3 regions of the Kitasatospora sp. NPDC098663 genome follow, and region 3 is predicted to be linked to each of the others. Evidence: predicted binding sites of a transcription regulator. Region 3 holds the regulator's gene; each other region holds the start of a gene.
What was found. Region 3 encodes HrcA, which represses chaperone genes, less so after heat shock. Its sites were predicted from a motif close to TTNGCACTCNGNNNNNCNGAGTGCNAA; they were not measured.

Region 1: a site for HrcA is predicted at 1,594-1,620, ahead of groES (co-chaperone GroES). Genes of this name have one in related genera too.
Region 2: a site for HrcA is predicted at 1,789-1,815, ahead of ACIQVZ_RS19435 (FmdB family zinc ribbon protein). Genes of this name have one in related genera too.

Annotation. Positions count from the first base shown of each region.
Region 1 is NZ_JBIWAP010000012.1:154,753-158,011, forward strand. It holds gene groL (chaperonin GroEL) at 1-1,031, opposite strand, end outside; gene groES (co-chaperone GroES) at 1,148-1,453, opposite strand; gene ACIQVZ_RS15950 (SAM-dependent methyltransferase) at 1,771-2,937, shown strand; gene ACIQVZ_RS15955 (polysaccharide deacetylase family protein) at 2,963-3,259, opposite strand, start outside.
Region 2 is NZ_JBIWAP010000016.1:95,782-99,040, reverse strand. It holds gene ACIQVZ_RS19440 (MFS transporter) at 248-1,633, shown strand; gene ACIQVZ_RS19435 (FmdB family zinc ribbon protein) at 1,827-2,159, shown strand; gene mscL (large conductance mechanosensitive channel protein MscL) at 2,777-3,196, shown strand; gene ACIQVZ_RS19425 (hypothetical protein) at 3,207-3,259, opposite strand, start outside.
Region 3 is NZ_JBIWAP010000001.1:333,912-337,170, forward strand. It holds gene dnaJ (molecular chaperone DnaJ) at 54-1,193, opposite strand; gene hrcA (heat-inducible transcriptional repressor HrcA) at 1,270-2,304, opposite strand; gene htpX (zinc metalloprotease HtpX) at 2,568-3,259, shown strand, end outside.

The DNA of each region.
Region 1 (3,259 bases), on a different contig from region 3:
CCGGCCACGGCCTCGGTGTCACCGGCACCGTCGACGACGGTGGTCTCGTCCTTGGTGATGGTCACGCGGCGGGCGGTGCCCAGCACGTCCACGCCGACCTGGTCGAGCTTGAGGCCGACCTCCTCGGAGATGACCGTGCCGCCGGTCAGGGTGGCCAGGTCGCCGAGGATCGCCTTGCGGCGGTCGCCGAAGCCCGGGGCCTTGACGGCGACCGCGTTGAAGGTGCCGCGGATCTTGTTCACCACGAGGGTGGACAGCGCCTCGCCGTCGACGTCCTCGGCGATGATCAGCAGCGGCCGGGAGGCACCGCCCTGGAGGATCTTCTCCAGCAGCGGCAGCAGCTCCTGGATGGAGGAGATCTTGCCCTGGTTGATCAGGATGTACGGGTCCTCCAGGACCGCCTCCTGCCGCTCCGCGTCGGTGACGAAGTACGGCGACAGGTAGCCCTTGTCGAACTGCATGCCCTCGGTGAAGTCGAGCTCCACGCCGAAGGTGTTCGACTCCTCGACGGTGATGACACCGTCCTTGCCGACCTTGTCGATCGCCTCGGCGATCAGCTCGCCGACCTGGGTGTCCTGGGCGGAGAGGGACGCGACGGCGGCGACGTCGTCCTTGCCCTCGATCTCGCGGGCCACCGAGAGCAGGTGCTCGGAGACGGCGGCGACGGCCTTGTCGATGCCCTTCTTCAGGGCGGCCGGGCCGGCACCGGCGGCGACGTTGCGCAGACCCTCGTTGACCAGGGCCTGGGCCAGCACGGTGGCGGTGGTGGTGCCGTCACCCGCGACGTCGTTGGTCTTGGTGGCGACCTCCTTGACGAGCTGCGCGCCAAGGTTCTCGTACGGGTCGTCCAGCTCGACCTCACGGGCGATGGTGACACCGTCGTTGGTGATGGTCGGGGCGCCGAACTTCTTGTCGATGACGACGTTGCGGCCCTTGGGGCCGATGGTCACCTTGACGGTGTCGGCCAGCTTGTTGACACCGCGCTCCAGCGAGCGGCGGGCGTCCTCGTTGAACTGCAGGATCTTCGCCATGTTCCCTATTCCCTCGGGGCTTCGGCCGGCCCACCGGCCGCCGGACTACGTGAACCAACAACCACGCCCCGGGCCCCTGTCACTTGGGACACGGATCCGGGGCGGGTCTGAACGACTTACTTCTCGATGATGGCGAGAACGTCGCGAGCGGAGAGAACCAGGTACTCCTCGCCCTGGTACTTCACCTCGGTGCCGCCGTACTTCGAGTACAGGACGATGTCACCGACGGCGACGTCGAGCGGCAGACGCTGGCCGTCCTCGAAGCGGCCCGGGCCGACGGCCAGGACGACGCCCTCCTGGGGCTTCTCCTTGGCGGTGTCCGGGATAACCAGGCCGGAGGCCGTGGTGGTCTCGGCGTCGAGCGGCTGGACCACGATGCGGTCCTCAAGCGGCTTGATGGCAACCTTGCTGCTGGTGGTCACGTCCGAGCTCCCCTTCGGAGATTACGGGGTTTCTAACGGGTAGGAGCGAACCTGCGTGCCTGCCGTCGCGGGGGTCAGGCACACGTCTTCGCGTTAGCACTCCCCCAGTGGGGAGTGCCAAGGACGACCATAGGCCGGTGTTAGCACTCAGTCAACCAGAGTGCCAACGGCGCGCCCGGGCATCCCGAACCGCGGGCGCGGAGCCGTACTCCTGTGCGACCACCCGCCCCCGGGCGGGCTCCCGCCGCGGACCGCGACCCCGCCCACCGCGCCGGCCGTCGGAGCCGGTGGGGCCGCCAACCCGCCAGAATGGCCCCGTGGACACCGAGAACCTCCAGCCCCTGCTGACCCCCGAGGGCCAGGCCCTGCTCGCCGAACTGCGCGAGTTCACGCCCGAGGAGGAACTGGCGCTGGCCACCAGGCTGCGGCGGGAGCACCCGGCCGAGCTGGTGTCGGCGGCCTTCGGGCAGGCCCGGCTGCGGCAGCGGGCGCGGGCGAAGTTCGGGGCGGACGCCGACCTGATGTACTTCACGCCCAACGGCGTCGAGCAGTCCACCCGGCGCAGCGTGGCCGAGTGGCGGGCACGCCGCTTCGCCGAGCTGGGCGTCCGCCGGCTGGCCGACCTGTGCTGCGGCATCGGCGGGGACGTGCTGGCGCTGGCCAGGGCCGGGATCGAGGTGCTGGCCGTCGACAAGGACCCGGCGGCCTGCGCCGCCACCGCCGCCAACGCGGCCGCGCTGGGCCTGTCCGACCTGGTCCGGGTGCGCTGCGCGGACGTCGCCGAGGTGGACGTCACCGGCTACGACGCGGTGTTCACCGACCCGGCGCGGCGGACGGCACGCGGCCGGGTGTTCGACCCGGAGGCGTACGCCCCGCCGCTCTCCTGGGCGATCGAGGCCGGCCGCCGGACCCCGATCGGCGCGCTGAAGGTCGCCCCGGGAATCCCGCACGAGGCCGTCCCGGCCGACGCCGAGGCGGAGTGGGTCTCCGACCACGGCGACGTGAAGGAGGCGGTGCTCTGGTTCGGCACCGGGGCCGCCCGCCCGCACCGCGCCACCCTGCTGCCGCAGGCCGCCAGCCTCACCGGCGGCGACCTGCCCGACCCGCCGGCCGGCCCGGTCGGGCGCTACCTGTACGAGCCGGACGGCGCGGTGATCCGGGCCCACCTGGTGGCCGAGGTGGCCGAGCAGGTGGGCGGCCGGCTGATCGACCCGAAGATCGCCTACCTGACCTCGGACCAACTGGTCGCCACCCCGTACGCACACGCCTTCGAGCTCACCGACGTGCTGCCGTTCCACATCAAGCGGCTGAAGGCGCTGCTGCGCGAGCGCGGGGTCGGCACGGTGGTGATCAAGAAGCGTGGGATGGCGATCACCCCGGAGGAACTGCGCCGCCAGCTCAAGCCCTCCGGGCCGAACGCCGTCACGGTGATCCTCAGCCGCACCGACAACGGGCCGCTGATGATGCTCGGCCGGCCCGCCTGAGGCGGCTGCGGGGCGGGCGCCCGGACTACGAGGCGGGCGCCTGGATGTAGTCCTCCAGCCGGGCCACCGAGAAGCCCTGCTCCTGGATCCGGGCCAGCAGGTCGCCGAACATCTGGGTCATCGTGGCGCCCTTGAGCTCCTTCGGGCCGCGGAAGTGCGCCAGGATGATGTCTCCGGACTTCAGCTTCTTGTCCGCCGCCTGGTACTGCATGTCGTGGATCTGCATCGACTCGCGCCAGAGCACCATCGCGCGCGGGCCGCACTGCTGGACCGAGTTGTTCAGCGTCGGGGTGTTGGCGCCGTCCCCGAACGGCGGGCGGAA
Region 2 (3,259 bases), on a different contig from region 3:
TGGACGTGCCTTGTAGTCTGGGGATTCGCGCGACATCTACGCGCGTATATGTATGATGGTCAGATCACACCCAGCATCTGCCTGAAGCAGAGTTGGCGCGACCGTTCGGCGGCCGCGGTCCGGACCTCGGCCACCACGCCGGTCCGGCCCGGTATCTACCCCGGTCGACGCGCGAGAGGACGACTCTCGGCGCCGTCGGGGCCACCCCATGCCCTGCCGCGCTACCAGGCAGCAGGAAGGACCGACCGTGACGGCCCGCCGAACGGTCGACGACCCCGCGGACACCGCGACCCCGCGTGACACCGCCAACGCCACCCCTGCCGACGGCACCGCCGATGCCGCCCCCGCCCCCGCGCGGGTCGGGTACGGCGCGCTGCTGCGCACGCCCGGCGCCTGGACGTTCCTGGCACCGGCGTTCCTCGCGCGGCTGCCGTACGCGATGCTCAGCATGGGCATCCTGCTGCTCGTCAAGGACACCCACGGCTCGTACGGCACCGCGAGCACCGTCGCGGCCGTCGCCGCCGTCGCCCAGGCCCTGATCGGCCCGCAGACCGGCCGGCTCGCCGACCGCTACGGCCAGACCGCCGTCCTCGTCCCGACCGTCGTGGTGCACGCCGCCTCGGTCGGCGCGCTGATCGCGCTGGCGCTCGGCCACGCACCGGCCTGGAGCCTGTTCCTGGCCGCCGTCCCGGCCGGCGCGAGCGTTCCGCAGATCGGCGCCATGGTCCGGGCCCGCTGGATCGCCGAGTTCACCGCGGACGGCGCGTCCGCCTCGTCCGCGGCCAAGGTGGGCACCGCGTTCGCCTTCGAGTCCGTGACGGACGAGTTCACCTTCGTGATCGGCCCGATCCTGGCCACCGCCGTCGCCACCACGGTCAGCCCGTCGGCCGGACTGATCGCCGAGGCCACGCTGACCCTCGTCGGCGGCCTGGCCTTCGCCGCCCAGCGGCGCACCGCGCCCGCCCGGGCGCTGCCCCAGCCCGGCGTGCGGCGCGCCTCCGCGCTCGCCTCCCCCGGGGTCCGGCTGCTGGCCGGGGCCTTCCTCGGGGTGGGCGCCGTGTTCGGCGGCATGCAGGTCTCGGTGAACGCCTTCGCCGACTCGGTCGGGCAGCACGGCGCCGCCGGCACCGTCTACGGGATCTTCGCCGGCGGCTCGATGGTGGCCGGCGTGCTGTACGGCGTGATCGCCTGGCGGCGGTCCGTGCAGCAGCGGATGATCATGAGCTACGCCCTGCTGGTGCTGGGCTGCTCGACGCTGTGGGCGATGCCCAACCTGATCGCGCTCGCCGCCGCCGGACTGGTCTGCGGCCTGGCCATCGCGCCGACCCTGATCAGCGGCTACACCCTGGTCGAGACGCTCGTCGCGGACGGCGCCAAGACCGAGGCGTTCACCTGGCTGACCGGCGCCATCGGCCTCGGCCTGGCGGTCGGCCAGATGATCGCCGGGCAGCTGATCGACGGCCACGGGCCGTCCAGCGGGTTCCTGGTGCCGGTGGCCGGCGCCGGCCTGGGCCTGATCGCGCTGGTGTCGCTGCGGCACCTGCTGACCGCACCGGGCGGGCCGGGCCAGGTGGTCGCGGCCGCACCGGAGCGCGGCGCCGCGCCGCGACTGGTGGGCGCGGCCAAGGGCTGAGCGGGCACGCGGCGGCGCACCGCGCGGAGCCGTGGGCGGCGCGCGGTGGGGGCGGCGCGGAGCCGCGGTGGAGGAGCGGGCGCGGCTCGGCCACGGCTCATCTCACATCGGAGTCGCTGGACTGATTCAGCGGAATGCCGCATCATTGACCATCGTTAGCACTCATCAGGCGAGAGTGCCAGGAGGAAGACAAGTGCCCACGTACCAGTACCAGTGCACCGAGTGCGGCAACGGCCTGGAGGCGGTGCAGAAGTTCACCGACGAGGCGCTGACCACGTGCCCCGACTGCCAGGGACGGCTCCGCAAGGTCTTCTCGGCCGTGGGCGTCGTGTTCAAGGGCTCGGGCTTCTACCGCACCGACAGCCGCTCGTCCTCCAGCAGCACGGTGGGCGCAGGCTCCTCCGGCAGCTCCTCGGCGTCGTCGTCCGGCTCGACCCCGGCGTCGTCCTCGACGTCGTCGACGTCCTCGTCCTCCGGTTCTTCGAGCTCTTCCAGCTCCTCCAGCCCGGCTCCGGCCGCGAGCTGACCTCGGCGCCGGACGCCCAGCGCATCGACAAGGCCCGCCATCCCGCGTTCTTCGCGGGGCGGCGGGCCTTCGTCGTCCCGGTTCGCTCTCACCGCTCGTCGCCCCGGTTCGTCATCCCGGTTCGTCATCCCGGTTCGTCATCCCGGGCGGGCCGGACACACTCGTGCGGGTGTACGAATTCATCCACAGGGCCCGAGTTGTCCACAGGCTGCGGATAAGGGCTTTCCGGGGCGGCGCGCGGCGCACATCGTGGGGGTCGCCGGAGAACGACCGGCCCGCACAGGAGCGGCCCCTCCACGACCTCGGTGGTGACCATGACGACCATGAGCCTCTGCGTACCGCTGCCCGCACCCGCCGTACCGCCCCGGCGGGAGGTGCCGCGCTTCCCGCCGATCCGGCGCGGGGCCGGCGGGTGGCACCGCTGGCGGCACGTCGTACGGCGCCGGGCCGGGGTGCCCGCGCTGGTGCTGCTCGCGGTGGCCGCGGCGCTCGCGGTCGGGCCCGCGCGGGCCGGGCTGCCGTCGCCGCCGGGCGGCCCGGTGGGCCGGACGGGTTGTCAATCCGGACCAGCGGAAGATCACCCGTAACCGGGCAACGACTTCGTCGTTCACGGCGGCATGAAAGGCTTCAAGGAATTCCTGCTGCGTGGAAACGTCGTCGAACTCGCCGTCGCCGTCGTCATCGGCGCGGCCTTCACCAACATCGTCAACGCCTTCGTCAAGGGCGTCATCAATCCGATCGTCGGCGTCTTCGGAACGAAGGACCTGGCGTCCTACAGCTCCTGCCTCAAGGGCCCCTGCGAGCTGAACGCCGCCGGCGAGGTCACGTCCGGGATCCTCATCCTGTGGGGATCGGTGCTCAGCGCCCTGCTGCAGTTCCTGATCACGGCGGCCGTCGTCTACTTCGTCCTGATCGTGCCCATGAACAGGCTGGCCGCCAGGCGGAAGAGCACCGCCGAGACGATGGCGGAGGCCGAGGCCAAGGAGGTCCAACTGCTCACTGAGATCCGCGACGCGCTGGTCACCCCGCAGCGCTGAGCACCGCTCCTCAGTCCCCGTGGTGCGGCGGGCGCTGGCTCAGGTACCAGTCCAGCCCCCGCC
Region 3 (3,259 bases):
CACCCCCGCGCGGACGGCCAGGGCCTAGGGCCTTCGACGGCCCGGGCCAGGGCCTAGCGGCCGTTGAACGCGTCCTTGAGGCGCGAGAACAGGCCCTGCTGGCCCGGCGCGAACTGGCCGGACGGCCGCTCCTCGCCGCGCAGCACCGCGAGCCGGCGCAGCAGCTCCTCCTGCTCGGGGTCGAGCTTGGTGGGCGTCTGCACCTCGACATGCACTATCAGGTCGCCCCGGCCGCCGCCGCGCAGGTGCGTGATGCCGCGGCCGTGCAGCGGGATCGACTGGCCGGACTGGGTGCCGGGCCGGATGTCGACCTCCTCCAGCCCGTCCAGGGTCTGCAGCGGCACCTGGGTGCCGAGGGACGCGGCCGTCATCGGGATGGTGACGGTGCAGTGCAGGTCGTCCCCGCGCCGCTGGAAGACGGTGTGGGTGGTCTCGGCGATCTCGACGTACAGGTCGCCGGCCGGGCCGCCGCCGGGGCCGACCTCGCCCTCGCCGGCCAGCTGGATCCGGGTGCCGTTGTCGACACCGGCCGGGATCTTGACGGTCAGGGTGCGCCGGGCGCGGACCCGGCCGTCGCCGGCGCACTCCGGGCACGGGGTCGGCACGACGGTGCCGAAGCCCTGGCACTGCGGGCAGGGCCGGGAGGTCATGACCTGGCCCAGGAACGACCGGGTGACCTGGGAGACCTCGCCCCTGCCGCGACACATGTCGCAGGTCTGCGCGGAGGTGCCGGGGGCCGCGCCCTCGCCGCTGCACGTGGTGCAGGTGACGGCGGTGTCGACCTGGAGTTCCTTGGTGGTGCCGAAGGCGGCCTCCTCCAGGGTGATCTCCAGCCGGATCATGGCGTCCTGGCCGCGCCGGGTGCGCGAGCGCGGGCCGCGCTGGCCGGCCGCGGCGCCGAAGAAGGCGTCCATGATGTCGGAGAAGCCGAATCCGGCCGCGCCCGCGCCGAAGCCGCCCGCGCCCCCGCCGCCCGGCGAGAGCGGGTCACCGCCGAGGTCGTAGACCTGGCGCTTCTGCGGGTCGGAGAGCACCTCGTAAGCGGCGTTGATCTCCTTGAACCGCTCCTGCGTCTTCGGGTCCGGGTTGACGTCCGGGTGCAGTTCGCGTGCCAGGCGCCGGAAGGCCTTCTTGATCTCGTCCTGCCCCGCATCCCGTCGGACGCCGAGTACCGCGTAGTAGTCCGTGGCCACCAAATGCTCCGCTTGTTCCGCCTGTAGTAGTGCTGCGACTGGACACCGCCGTCAGAGGTTCCGACGGCGGCCTGTGCTACGACTCGGCCAGGATCTGGCCCACGTACCGCGCCACCGCACGCACCGCCCCCATTGTGCCCGGATAGTCCATCCGGGTCGGACCGATCACACCCAGTTTGGCCACGCTCTCGTCGCCCGAACCGTAACCGACCGACACCACCGAGGTGGAATTCAGCCCCTCGTAGGCGATCTCCCGCCCGATCCGGACCGTCATCGCGGCGTCCGCCGTCTCACCCAGGAGGCGGAGCAGGACGACCTGCTCCTCCAGGGCTTCCAGCACCGGCTGGATGGTCAGGGGGAAGTCGTGCCCGAAGCGGGTCAGGTTGGCCGTGCCGGCCAGCATGATCCGCTCCTCGTTCTGCTCGGCGAGCGCTTCGAACAGCGTCGCCAGGACCGTGCTGACGGTCGGGCGGTCCGGCGGCTCGAAACCCGCCGGGAGCTCCTCCAGGAACCCCGGCACGTCCGGCAGCCGCTGGCCGACGGCCCGCGCGTTGATCCGGGCCCGCAGGTCCGCCAGGACCGTCTCGCCGACCGGGCCCGGGCAGTCGACCATCCGCTGCTCGACCCGGCCGGTGTTGGTGATCAGGACCAGCATCACCTTGGTCGGGGCCAGCGCCACCAGCTCGATGTGCCGGACGGTGGACCGTGACAGCGAGGGGTACTGCACCACCGCGACCTGCCGGGTGAGCTGGGCGAGCAGCCGCACCGTCCGCATGACCACGTCGTCCAGGTCGACGGCGCCGTCCAGGAAGTGCCGGATCGCCCGGCGCTCGGGGGCGCTCATCGGCTTGACCTCGGCGAGCTTGTCGACGAACAGGCGGTACCCCTTGTCGGTGGGGATGCGCCCGGCGCTGGTGTGCGGCTGGTGGATGTAGCCCTCCTCCTCCAGCGCCGCCATGTCGTTGCGCACGGTCGCCGGGGAGACTCCGAGGTTGTGCCGCTCCACCAGGGCCTTGGAGCCGACCGGCTCCTCGGTGCCCACGTAGTCCTGGACGATCGCGCGGAGCACGGCGAGCTTGCGGTCGTCCAGCTGGCGAACCTCACCGGCCATGGGGCACACACCTCCGTCTTCGCACGTTGTCCGTTCGTGTCACGCATGCTGCTGCCCGCTCCGGGAGGATCCCGGCTCCGGCACCCGCTTTGGCACTCTGAACCTGTGAGTGCCAAAACCGTACCTGCCAGTGTAAGGCCCGGGCCCAACGGCAGGAACGGCCCGGCCGGAGTGATCCTGCCCGCAGTTCCCGGCGCGGGGGTGGTGCCGTGGGGCCGTCCGGGTGGCAGCATCGAAGACGACGGCGAATGGAGGAGCAAGCGATGTCGAGCTCGGGCCAGCACACCCGTTTCGCGCCCGACCGCGGCCTGACCGGCCGCATGGTCGTGACCATGTTCGTGATCGGGCTGCTGTACGTCGGTTTCACCGGTCTGCTGATCGTGCTGCTGCGCGGCGCCTGGCCACTGATCGTCCTGATCTCCGGCGGGCTGTTCGTGGCCCAGTTCTGGTTCAGCGACAAGATCACCGAACGGGCGATGGGCGCCCACCAGGTGACCCCTGAGCAGTACCCGCAACTGCACGGCACCATCGACCGGCTCTGCGCGCTGGCCGACATGCCCAAACCCCGGGTGGCGGTCGCCGACAACGACATGCCGAACGCCTTCGCCACCGGCCGCAACCCGCAGAACGCCGTGGTGTGCGTCACCACCGGCCTGCTGCGCCGACTGGAACCCGAGGAACTGGAGGGCGTCCTCGCCCACGAGCTGTCCCACGTCGCCCACCGGGACGTCGCGGTGATGACCATCGCCGGCTTCCTCGGCGTCCTCGCCGGGGCCATGACCCGGATCGCCATGTACGGCGGGTTCATGGGCGGCAACCGCAACAACAACGACCAGAACGCGGCCATCGTCGCCCTGGTCATCCCGCTGGTGTCGATGCTCGTCTACGCCATCAGCTTCCTGCTCACCCGGCTCCTGTCCCGCTACCGGGAACTCGCCGCCGACCGCGCCGCCGC